DNA from 3 places in the Streptosporangium sp. NPDC050148 genome. Region 2 is predicted to be linked to each of the others. Evidence: predicted binding sites of a transcription regulator. Region 2 holds the regulator's gene; each other region holds the start of a gene.
What was found. The regulator HrcA, encoded in region 2, represses chaperone genes, less so after heat shock. The targets are predictions, from matches to a motif close to TTGGCACTCTCNNNNNGAGAGTGCCAA.

Region 1 (4,005 bases), on a different contig from region 2:
ATCTCGACTGGGCCGTGTACGACGGCCCGGACACCCTCGCCCCCGGGCGGTTCGGGCTCATGGAACCGGTCGACACCCGGCGCGGCGTCGACGCGATCAGGACGGCGGCGCTGGTGATCGTGCCCGCGCTGGCGGTGGACGCCTCCACCGGGGTGCGGCTCGGCCGGGGCGGCGGCTCCTACGACCGGGCGCTGGCCAGGGTCGGCCCGAACGTGCCGACGGTGGCGCTGCTGCACGAGGGCGAGCTGCTCGACGGCGTGCCCGCCGAGCCGCACGACCGGGCGGTCCGCTACGCCGCGACACCGGACGGGATCGTCAGGATCGCCGCGGACGGGTGAGATCCGTCCCGGCACCGACGGACCGGCGGGGCGACCGGGGCGACCGGAGCGATCGGGAGAGAACGCGCAGGTGAGACACCGTCGTGGCCGTACGGGACGGGGCGCGGGGCGTCCGGATCGCGACGGGAAGGGCGTGTCCACGGTGCATGACGGCACCTCGGAATGCGACACAATGGTCCCCGGAGTCGGAGAGGGGGCCAGATGGGACTGGACGTCTGGCTGCTTCTCGGTGCCGGGATCGTCATCGCGGCCATCGTCGCCGTGCGCGTCGCCCACCGCAGCGGACTGCCCAGCCTCCTGATCTTCCTCGGCTTCGGCCTGCTCATCGGCGAGTCCGGGTTCGGGCTGCAGTTCGACGATCCGCAGCTCGCCCAGCAGATAGGCCTGATCGCGCTGGCGATCATCCTGGCCGAGGGTGGCCTGACCACGAGCTGGAACCACGTCAGGAGCGCCATCCCCACCGCGCTGGTGCTCGCCACCGTGGGCGTGGGGGTGAGCATCGTGGCCGTCGCGGCCCCGGTGCACCTGATCCTCGGCATGGACTGGCGGACCGCGCTGCTGCTGGGCGCGATCCTCGCCTCCACCGACGCCGCCGCGGTGTTCTCGGTCCTGCGGCGCCTGCCGCTGCCCTCGCGCCTGGCGGGCATCCTGGAGGCCGAGTCCGGGTTCAACGACGCCCCCGCGGTCATCGCGGTGATGCTGCTGAGCGCCGCCACCTCGCCCAGCCTCGGGGTCGCCCTGTTCGAGGTGGTCTTCGAGCTGGTGGTGGGCGCGGCCGTCGGCCTGGCGGTCGCCCCGCTCGGCACGTACGCGCTGCGCCGCATCGCGCTGCCGGTCTCGGGCCTGTACCCGATCGCGGTGCTCGCGCTCGCGTTCGTCGCCTACGCCGGGGCGATGCTGCTGCACGGCAGCGGTTTCCTCGCGGTGTACCTCGCCGCGCTGGTCATGGGCAACTCCCGGATGCCGCACCGCGCCGCCTCGCGGGGGTTCGCCGAGGGCGTGGCCTGGCTGGCCCAGATCGGCCTGTTCGTGATGCTGGGGATGCTCGCCAGCCCGTCGGAGATGCCGTCCGCGATCGTGCCCGGCCTGGTGGCCGGGTTCATCCTGGTCGCGGTGGCCCGGCCGGCGTCGATCATCGTCTCGGCGCTGCTGGTCCGGCTGCTGCGCGTGGACCGGCTGAACTGGCGCGAGCAGGCGTTCCTGTCCTGGGCCGGGCTGCGCGGCGCGGTCCCCATCGTGCTCGCGACCATCCCGTGGGCGGCCACCTCGATGGACGACGGCACGGCCAGGTTCGTGTTCAACGAGGTCTTCGTGATCGTCGTCGTGTACACCCTGCTGCAGGGGCCGACGCTGCCGTTCGTGGCGAAGCTGCTGGGCCTGACCACCCCGTCCGAGGCCCGCGACCTGGAGGTCGAGTCGGCCCCGCTGGAGGAGCTCAACGCCGACCTGCTCCAGGTACGGGTGCCGCCGACGTCCAAGTTGCACGGGGTGGAGATCTTCGAGCTGCGGCTGCCGTCGGACGCGCAGGTCACCCTGATCGTCAGGGACGGCCGGACGTTCGTCCCGGCCGACTCCACCAGGATCCGGGTGGACGACCAGCTCCTGGTGGTGACCACGGCCGCCTGCCGCACCACGGTCGAGCGCCGGATGCGGGCGATCAGTCGCAAGGGCAAGCTCGCGGGCTGGTACGGCGAGCAGGGCACCTGACCGAAACCCCGCCGTACGGGCGGATGCGGGACATGCCGGAGATCTTCCCCCGCGGCCGCCGGGGCACCTGACGGGAATCTCCCCATGGAATGCGAGAACTCCGACTCGCGTTTATGCTTGTCGGCTGCGTACCATTAGCAGTCGCGCCACCAGAGTGCCAATCGGCGCGGACCACTACGAGGAGGAGCGCGTGCCCACCTACCAGTACGCTTGCAACGCCTGTGACCACCAGTTCGAGATCGTCCAGAAGTTCTCCGACGACGCGCTCACCGAGTGCCCGAGCTGCGCGGGCAACCTGCGCAAGGTGTTCTCCGCGGTCGGCATCGTCTTCAAGGGCTCGGGCTTCTACCGGACCGACAGCAGGTCGTCCTCGTCCAGCACGGTGACCTCCGCGAACGGCTCGTCCGGCTCCTCGGACTCCTCCAAGTCGTCGGACTCGTCGGGTTCCTCGAGCTCCACCGACTCCAAGGGCTCCTCGGGTTCCTCGGACGCCAAGCCGTCGAAGGTCACGAGCACCCCGGCCGCCGCCGCCTCCTGAGCCACGCGCGTCCCGCCCGACCGGCCGTCACCGGATCCGGTAGGTACGTTCCGGCGGCCTGCCGTACGGCACGACGGCCTCACGGCACGGTGGACACGGTGACCGGTCTCTCGGTTCAACGGCCCGGCGGCCGGTCCGCGACCGAGCCGAGCAGCTCGCGGGGAAGCCTGTCCAGCAGCTCGCGCAGGCGCGGGTGCTCGGCCGGGTTCCAGTCGTCGACCAGCCGGGCGAGCCCGTCGCGGGCCTCCTGCACCAGGCGGCCCGCCGTCCGCTCGCCCTCGTCGGTGAGCTCCAGGACCTTCCCGTCACCGGACCTGCGGACCAGGCCGCGCGCGACGAGCGCGTCCGCGTACGGCCGGCCCTCCTCGACCGTGACCCCCGCCCGCGTGGCCAGGTCCGCCCCGGCCTGGGGTCCGCACGAGGCCAGCCGGGTGACCAGCCAGACCGACCCCGGGGGCAGGTCCATCCCGGCCGCCTCGCCCAGGCGGCGGTAGTAGTCGGCGCGCATGTCCGCGTCCGCCAGCCGCCACAGCCCCCGCTCGACCTCTCCCAGCGAGGACCGCTCGACCGGTACCGCCCCGTAGCAGTCGCCGGGATCGGTCACCTTCGTCGTCTCCCGCAGCGGCGTCTCGGGCAGCAGCCAGGCCACCGCGAACGCCACCAGCGCCGTGGGCACGCTGTACAGGAAGACCTGGGCGATCGCGCCGGAGTAGGCGTCCAGGAACGCCGCGGCGGTCTCGGGAGGCAGCCGCCGTACGGCCGTCGGATCGGCCTGGACGGTCTCCGCCAGCCCCGGCGGCAGGCCGGCCGTCCGCGAGAGGCGTTCCAGCGAGTTCCCGAGACCGGAGCTGAAGATCGCACCGGCCACCGCGACGCCGAACGAGCCGCCGATCGTCCGGAAGAAGGTCGCCCCCGAGGTGGCCACCCCCAGGTCCTCGAAGCCGACCGCGTTCTGCACGACGAGGACCAGCACCTGCATCACCAGCCCGAGGCCGACCCCCAGCACGAGCAGCGAAAGGCTCAGCTGCAGGGCGGAGATGTCCGGGTTCACGTACGAGAGCAGGTAGAGCCCGACGGCGGTGATCGCGCCCCCGGCGATCGGGAAGGCCCGGTATCGCCCGGTACGGCTGATGACCATCCCTCCGGTGATCGAGGTGACCAGCAGCCCGGCCATCATCGGCAACAGGTGCAGGCCCGAGGTGGTGGCCGACACCCCCTGCACGACCTGAAGGAAGAGCGGCATGTAGGTGAGCGGGCCGAACATCGCGAACCCCACCAGGAAGCCGATCAGCGACGCCACGTTGAAGGTCCGGATCCGGAACAGTCTCGGCGGCATCACCGGCTCCGGAGCCCGGTGCTCGGCCCGCCACCAGAGCGTCAGCAGCACCACGGCGGCCACGGCCGGGCCGAGGATCGCGGGAT
Region 2 (4,005 bases):
CCTCTCTCGCCGGGATCACGTGGGACGCTAGCAAAAGCCACCGTCACCTGCCGTACGGTCCCGATGCCGCCCACTGTCCCGCCGCCGCCGACGCCGCGGCGGACGCCTGGCGCTTGCGGGCGTTGCCCCGCTTCACCAGGACGACGATCGTCACGAGGATGGCCAGCAGGATGCCGACGCCGGGCACCGCGAACAGGGCGACCACCCCGCCCACCAGCGCTCCGGTGGCGAACTCCTGGCCCACGCCGAACCTGGTGCCCTCGTCCGGGTCGGCGGTGCAGGTCATCCGGTAGTCGCCCGCCCGGTCCACGCCGATCCGCAGGCCCAGCTCCCAGGAGATGCCGTTCGCCCCGGAGACGGTCGTCCGCCCGGCCGGCTTCTGCAGCCGCGGGGTGCCGGTGCCGCCCCTGAGGGAGCACTCGAACCGGGTGGGGCCCGCGGTGGAGACGTAGAGGGCGGGCCTGTCGGCGGGGTCGAGCCTGACCGTCGTCTCCTGGCCGGGGACGAACGACGTCTTGGGGGCGGACTCGGCCGCGTCGGAGAGACCACCGGCGAACCCGGCGATGCCGACGATGACGCTGAGCGCGGCGACCAGCCAGGCCCCGACGATCCACCCGATGCCGGGCTTGATCTTCCCGGTGGACGACGGTCCCTGCGGGGCGCCGTACCCGGGAGGCGCGTGACCGTAGGAGGGGTCCCCCTGGTAGGGCTGCTGCCCGCCCGGGTACGACGGGTGGCCCTGCCCGCCCTGGTAGTAGGGCTGCTGCCCGGGCTGACCCGGCTGCCCGGGCTGGCCGTAGGGCTGCTGTCCCGGCTGGCCCGGCTGGCCCGGCTGGCCGTACGGCTGCGGGCCCGGCCGGCCGGGCCCGCCCCCGTAGCCGGGCTGTCCGTACGGTTGCCCGCCGGGTGGGACATATGGCTGCTGGGAGGCACCGTGACCGGGGTCACCGGCCGCGCCCCCCGGGAAAGAACCAAAATCTTTGGACATATACGGATTGTGGTGGCTTCGCCTTGGATCGCGATAGCAGTTGACTTAACAACGGCTTGGCGGGACCATCCGCAGCTCTTGCTTATCGCGCCTTTCGCGCCGGGGCCGTACACTTGGCACTCGGGAACACAGAGTGCCAGACCTCGTGTTTCCCTCGGACGCAGGCAGGGAGGTGACCACGTTGGTCGACGACCGGAAGCTCGCGGTGCTACGCGCCATCGTCGAGGACTACGTGTCCACCAACGAGCCGGTGGGTTCCAAGGCGCTGGCGGACCGGCACAACCTGGGGGTCTCACCGGCGACGATCCGTAACGACATGGCCGTGCTGGAGGAACAGGGGTACATCGCCCAGCCCCACACCAGCGCCGGCCGGGTGCCCACCGACAAGGGGTACCGGCTCTTCGTCGACCGGCTGTCCCAGGTGAAACCGCTCTCCAGTGCCGAGCGCAAGGCCATCGAGAGCTTCCTGGCCGGGGCCGTGGACATCGACGACGTGGTCATGCGGACGGTGCGGCTGCTGGCCCAGCTGACCCGCCAGGTCGCCGTGGTGCAGTACCCGACGCTGACCAACTCGGCGGTCCGCCACGTCGAGCTGGTGCCGCTGAGCGAGCATCGGCTGATGTTCGTGCTGATCACCAACACCGGCCGGGTCGAGCAGCGGGTGGTCGAGCTGCCCGAGGTCGCCGACGAGCAGCGGGTGGCCCACCTGCGCGCGGTGCTCAACACCTCCCTGGACGGGTGCGGGCTCAGCGGCGTCCCCGACAGGGTCGCCGACCTGCCCGAGCGGCTGTCGCCCGAGGATCGGCCGCTCGCGGCCACGATCCTGTCGGTGCTGCTGGAGTCGCTGGTGGAGAAGCACGATGAGAAGATCGTTTTTGCCGGGGCCGCCAACCTGGCGGGAGCCGACTTCACGGTCGGCCTCCGCGACGTGCTGGAGGCCCTGGAGGAGCAGGTCGTGCTCATGCGGCTGCTCGGTGAGACCTCCGACCTGTCGGCGCTGACCGTGCGGATCGGCTCGGAGAACCCCTATACCGGACTCCAGGGCACGTCCATCGTCGCCGCCGGATACGGTTCTGGGGACAAGCAACTGGCCCGGCTCGGTGTGCTGGGCCCGACGCGTATGGACTACCCGGTCACGATGGGCGCGGTGCGCGCGGTGGCACGCTACGTCAGCCAGATTCTGGCTGCATCCTAAGAGGTCAACGAAAAGTGGCTAAGAGCGACTACTACGGCACCCTCGGGGTGCGCCGTGACGCCAGTGCGGAAGAGATCAAGAAGGCGTATCGCCGCCTGGCGCGAGAGCTGCATCCCGACGTCAACCCCGACCCTGAGACCCAGGAGCGGTTCAAGGAGATCACGCAGGCCTACGAGGTCCTCTCCGACTCCGGTAAGCGCCAGATGTACGACATGGGCGGCGACCCGTTCTCCTCGGGCGGCCCGGGGGCCGGAGGCTTCGGCGCGGGGTTCCCGTTCAGCGACATCATGGACGCCTTCTTCGGCGCCGCCGGTGCCGGAGGCGGCCGGGGGCCCCGTTCGCGCGCCCGCCGCGGACGTAACGCCACCATCCGGGTCGAGCTGGACCTGCAGGAGTCGGGCTTCGGCACGACCCGCGAGCTGGTCGTCGACACCGCGGTGGTCTGCAAGGTCTGCACCGGCTCCGGTGCCGCCGCCGGGACCCACCCCGACACCTGTGACATGTGTCACGGACGCGGTGAGGTCTCCCAGGTCACCCGGTCCTTCCTCGGCCAGGTCATGACGTCGCGTCCCTGCCCCCAGTGCGGCGGCTTCGGCTCGATCATCCGCAACCCCTGCCAGGAGTGCTCGGGCGACGGCCGGGTCCGCACCCGGCGGACCATCAAGGTCCGCATCCCGGCCGGCGTCGAGGACGGCACCCACATCCAGCTCGCCGGTGAGGGCGAGGTCGGTCCCGGTGGCGGCCCCCCCGGCGACCTGTTCCTGGAGATCGTCGAGCGCCCCCACGAGACCTTCGAGCGGCGTGGCGACGACCTGCACTGCACCGTGCAGATCCCGATGGCCGCGGCGGCGCTCGGCACCATCCTGACCATGGAGACGCTGGACGGCGCCGAGGAGCTGGACATCCGACCCGGCACGCAGTCGGGGCAGACGATCCCGCTCTACGGCCGCGGGGTGCAGCGCCTGAACGAGACCGGCCGCGGCGACCTGCTGATCCACGTCAACGTGGAGACCCCCACCCGCCTGGACGCGGCCCAGGAGGAGCTCCTGAAGGAGCTCGCCAGGCTCCGCGGCGAGGAGCGCCCGCCGGGCAAGTTCGCGCCCGGCCAGCAGAGCTTCTTCTCCCGCCTGCGGGACGCCTTCAACGGCCGCTGACGAGATGACCCGGACAGCGCTCCCACCGCTCCCACCGCTCCCACCGCTCCCACCGCTCCCACCGACCCGGACCCTGTCCCCTCGGTGGCCGGTCCGGCCGGCCGGACCGGCCGGGCGGGCCCGGCCCGGCGCGTCGTGAGCGTTCCGGTCTTCCTGGCCGAGCGCGCCGACCTCGCCGGGGCGGCCGGGACGGAGTTCGTGCTCGGCGGCCCCGAGGGGCGCCACGCGGCGGCCGTACGGCGGCTGCGGGCCGGGGAGCGGCTCGACCTGACCGACGGGGCGGGCCTCGTCGCCGAATGCGTGGTGGTCGAGGCCGGCAAGGACTCGCTCCGGGTCGAGGTGCTGCGCCGCCACGACCTGCCGGCGCCCTCCCCGCGGCTGGTCGTGGTCCAGGGGCTGCCCAAGGGCGACAGGGGCGAGCTGGCCGTGGAGATGATGACGGAGGCCGGGGTCGACGTGATCGTCCCCTGGGCCGCCGCCAGGTGCGTCACCCAGTGGAAGGGCGAGCGCGCGGCCAAGGCGCTGGCCCGCTGGCGCTCCACCGCCCGCGAGGCGGGCAAGCAGTCCCGCCGCTTCCACCTGCCGGAGGTGACGGAGCTCGCGACCACAGCGAAGGTCGCCGGTCTGCTCTCGGCCGCGGCGCTGGGCGTCGTCCTGCACGAGGAGGC
Region 3 (4,005 bases), on a different contig from region 2:
CTGGAACAGGGCGTGGTCGGAGTGATCCACCGAGAACTCCTTCACTCGCCGACGGTCGGCCGCGCGGTGGGATGGGGTCGGTCGCTGATGAACGCTGATGAACGCTGACAAATACTGATGAACGCTGACGAATACTGCTGAACATGGTGAAACCGCGGACGAGGGAGAACTCCCGCCCCGAAACCTTAGCCGGTGGATCAAGGTTTTCCAGCGGCGAGACTAAAAGATGGGAATTGCCGGTTGGCTGGAAGAATTAACTATTTTGGCTGGTCAGCCGGGGCTGCAGACGAAGGCGAACGGCCTCTCGCCGATCCGGGTGAGAATGACCGTGACGGATTCACCGCCGGAGAGCCGGAGGTCTTTCCTGAGCCGGTCGACGTCCACCGCGGAACCGCGTTTCTTGATCGTCACGTTTCCTGCGTCGCGCTCGCGCAGCGCCGCCCGCAACCGCTTGAGCGAGAACGGCAGCGTCTCGTGGACCTCGTACCGGGACGCCCACGGCGTCGTCACCGCGTCGTCGCCGGTGATGTAGGCGATCTGCGCGTCGAGCAGGCGCCCGCCGACCGAGGCGGCGATCTCCGCGACCAGGTGGGCCCGGATCGCCGCGCCGTCCGGCTCGTAGATGTAGCGGCCCACCGGGCCGGTGGGCGGGGCGCCGAGCGCGGGGTCGGGCGTCATCGTGACGCCGGACGGCAGGAGCGTGGCCCGGCGCGGCGTCGTCCCGGCCGGCGCGCCGCACCAGATCACCGCCTCCTTGACGTCGCCGCGCCAGGAGACCCACTCGGCCTCGGCGCCGTCGGGGATGAATTCGTACGGGATGCCGGGGGCGACCTTCAGGCAGGCGGCGCCGGCGCGGGCCACCATCTCCAGCACCGCGGGCCAGGGCGGCGAGTACCCCATCGGGTCGAAGGTCCTGCCCCGGGCCGTGCGGCGCGCGGGGTCGGCGAACAGCACGTCGAAGGCGGCCGGGTCCAGGACGGAGGCGTCGGCGGCGCGGACCGAGACCCGCTCGCCCAGTCCCAGCGCGTCCGCGTTGGCCCGCGCCACCGCGGCGGTGAGCGGGTCGGCGTCCACGGCCTCGACCGTGCATCCGGCCCTGGCCAGGGCCAGCAGGTCGCCGCCGATGCCGCAGCAGACGTCGGCGACCCGCGAGCCCGCCGCCAGGCGGCGCGCCCGGTGGTCGGCGACCTCGCGGCGGGTGGCCTGCTCCAGCCCGGCGCGGGTGAAGTACATCAGGTCGGCGTCGGGGCCGAACTTGTCCCTGGCGCGCACCCTGAGCGCGGCCTGGGTGAGCGCGGCCGAGGTCAGGTCCGCGTCGTAGTGCCTCCGGAGGCGGGTCACCGCCGTCACCGGGTCGTCGCCGGCGGTCCCGGCCGCGGCGGCGAGCGCCTCCTGGCCGCGCGGGGTGAGCAGCTCCCGGAATGCGTCGAGATTCACAGCAGCCGACGCTATCGCCTTCCGTCACGGGCCTGATGAGGGGTTTTCCTCCCGGTTCGCCGTCCGCTCCTAGCGCAGAAGGGCGCTTCGTGTTGACTGTCAAGGCCTCCTTGCATACTGTTCCGTATTGGCACTCTCCCCGTGAGAGTGCCAAATCAATGCGACGAGGCAGGTCTGACACCCGCGACGGCAGACCGCTGGTCGCCTCTTCTAGATCGTTCACATCTGAAGGGGAGGTCCGACGTGACGACCGCCACCAAGGTTCCCGTTAAGCCGCTCGGCGACCGCATCGTGGTCCAGCCGCTTGAGGCCGAGCAGACCACCGCTTCCGGTCTGGTCATCCCGGACACCGCCAAGGAGAAGCCGCAGGAGGGCAAGGTCCTCGCGGTGGGTCCCGGCAACTGGGACGACGCCGGCACGAAGCGTGTTCCGCTCGACGTCAACGAGGGCGACGTGGTCCTCTACAGCAAGTACGGCGGCACCGAGGTGAAGTACAGCGGCGAGGAGTACCTGGTGCTCTCCGCCCGCGACGTGCTCGCCATCATCGAGAAGTAGATCTCGCTTCACAAAAAGATGACGTATCGAGCCCCGGGTCGCGACAGCGCCCGGGGCTTTGATGCGCCGACGTACTTATAGAGAGGATTGTCATGCCGAAGATCCTGTCGTTCGAGGAGGACGCGCGCCGAGCTCTCGAGCGCGGCGTGAACGCTCTCGCGGACGCGGTCAAGGTGACGCTGGGCCCGCGTGGTCGCAACGTCGTCATCGACAAGAAGTTCGGTGCGCCCACCATCACCAACGACGGTGTCACCATCGCCCGTGAGGTCGAGCTGGAGGCGCCGTACGAGAACCTCGGCGCGCAGCTGGCCAAGGAGGTGGCGACCAAGACCAACGACGTCGCCGGTGACGGCACCACCACCGCGACCGTCCTGGCCCAGGCCATGGTCCGCGAGGGCCTGCGCAACGTGGCCGCCGGCGCCCAGCCGCTCTCCCTCAAGCGCGGCATCGACATCGCCGCCAAGACCGTCAGCGACAGGCTCATCGAGTCCGCCCGCCCGGTCGAGGACAAGAAGGAGATCGCGCACGTCGCGACGATCTCCGCGCAGGACGCCAAGATCGGCGAGCTGATCGCCGAGGCGTTCGACAAGGTGGGCAAGGACGGTGTGATCACCGTCGAAGAGTCCAACACCATGGGCCTGGAGCTGGAGTTCACCGAGGGCCTGCAGTTCGACAAGGGTTACCTGTCGCCCTACATGGTGACCGACCAGGAGCGCATGGAGGCGGTCCTGGAGGACCCCTACATCCTGATCACCCAGGGCAAGATCTCCTCGGTCGCCGACTTCCTGCCGCTGCTCGAGAAGATCGCGCAGACCAAGAAGGCCCTGCTGGTCATCGCCGAGGACGTCGAGGGCGAGGCCCTGGCCGTCCTGGTGACGAACAAGATCCGCGGCACCTTCACCTCGGTCGCGGTCAAGGCGCCCGGCTTCGGTGACCGCCGCAAGGCCATGCTGCAGGACATCGCCATCCTCACCGGTGGCCAGGTCGTCAGCGAGGAGATCGGCCTCAAGCTGGAGCACGTCGGCGTCGAGGTGCTGGGCACCGCCCGCCGCGTCGTGATCACCAAGGACTCCACCACCGTCGTCGACGGTGCCGGCGAGGCCACGGCGATCGCCGACCGCGTCAAGGAGATCAAGCTCGCCATCGAGCAGTCCGACTCCGACTGGGACCGCGAGAAGCTCCAGGAGCGTCTGGCCAAGCTCTCCGGCGGTGTCTGCGTGCTCAAGGTCGGCGCGGCCACCGAGGTGGAGCTCAAGGAGAAGAAGCACCGCCTCGAGGACGCGATCTCGGCCACCCGCGCCGCGATCGAGGAGGGCATCGTCTCCGGCGGTGGCTCCGCGCTCATCCACGTCTCCAAGGCCCTCGACGACCTGGGCCTGACCGGGGACGAGGCGACCGGTGTCTCGATCGTCCGCAAGGCGCTCGTCGAGCCGGCCCGCTGGATCGCCGAGAACGCCGGTCTCGAGGGTTACGTGGTGACGGCCAAGGTCACCGAGCTCTCCGCCGGCCAGGGCTTCAACGCCGCCACCGGCGAGTACGGCGACCTGATCGCCCAGGGCGTCATCGACCCGGTCAAGGTCACCCGCTCGGCCGTCCAGAACGCCGCCTCCATCGCCGGCATGCTGCTGACGACCGAGGCCCTCGTGGTGGACAAGCCCGAGGAGGAGGCCCCGGCCGGCGGCGGTCAGGGCCACGGCCACGGTCACGGCCACTGATCGGTACCGCTCCCGCGCGGCCCGCGCCCCCCTCGGGGGACGCGGGCCGTTCGTGTCTCCGCGTCCGGGACCCGCCGGGCTCGCGTGGAGGATGAAGGACGATCGCTTCCGGCGGTGAACCGAAAGCGGTCCCAAAGCGTCATGGCACGTCTTCCGGCGTGGAAGATCCAAAAAACGCTTCTGCTCTATAGAACGCATTCTGGCAATCGAGCGGAATATTCCTACATACCGTAGTCGATAGCGTCGCCCCTTGATTACGCGCGGTTATCACCGCCTCAATGTGACCAATCCGTAGCCG

Region 1: a site for HrcA is predicted at 2,180-2,206, ahead of ACZ6RT_RS36245 (FmdB family zinc ribbon protein). Genes of this name have one in related genera too.
Region 3: a site for HrcA is predicted at 1,565-1,591, ahead of groES (co-chaperone GroES). Genes of this name have one in related genera too.

What each region holds. Positions count from the first base shown of each region.
Region 1 is NZ_JBVJIA010000057.1:6,042-10,046, reverse strand. Features, by position in the region: gene ACZ6RT_RS36255 (5-formyltetrahydrofolate cyclo-ligase) at 1-338, shown strand, start outside; gene ACZ6RT_RS36250 (potassium/proton antiporter) at 540-2,045, shown strand; gene ACZ6RT_RS36245 (FmdB family zinc ribbon protein) at 2,236-2,583, shown strand; gene ACZ6RT_RS36240 (MFS transporter) at 2,699-4,005, opposite strand, start outside.
Region 2 is NZ_JBVJIA010000013.1:100,844-104,848, reverse strand. Features, by position in the region: gene ACZ6RT_RS16980 (hypothetical protein) at 44-988, opposite strand; gene hrcA (heat-inducible transcriptional repressor HrcA) at 1,170-2,183, shown strand; gene dnaJ (molecular chaperone DnaJ) at 2,198-3,337, shown strand; gene ACZ6RT_RS16965 (16S rRNA (uracil(1498)-N(3))-methyltransferase) at 3,473-4,005, shown strand, end outside.
Region 3 is NZ_JBVJIA010000041.1:48,924-52,928, reverse strand. Features, by position in the region: gene ACZ6RT_RS32610 (hypothetical protein) at 1-30, opposite strand, end outside; gene ACZ6RT_RS32605 (class I SAM-dependent methyltransferase) at 271-1,437, opposite strand; gene groES (co-chaperone GroES) at 1,681-1,992, shown strand; gene groL (chaperonin GroEL) at 2,085-3,707, shown strand.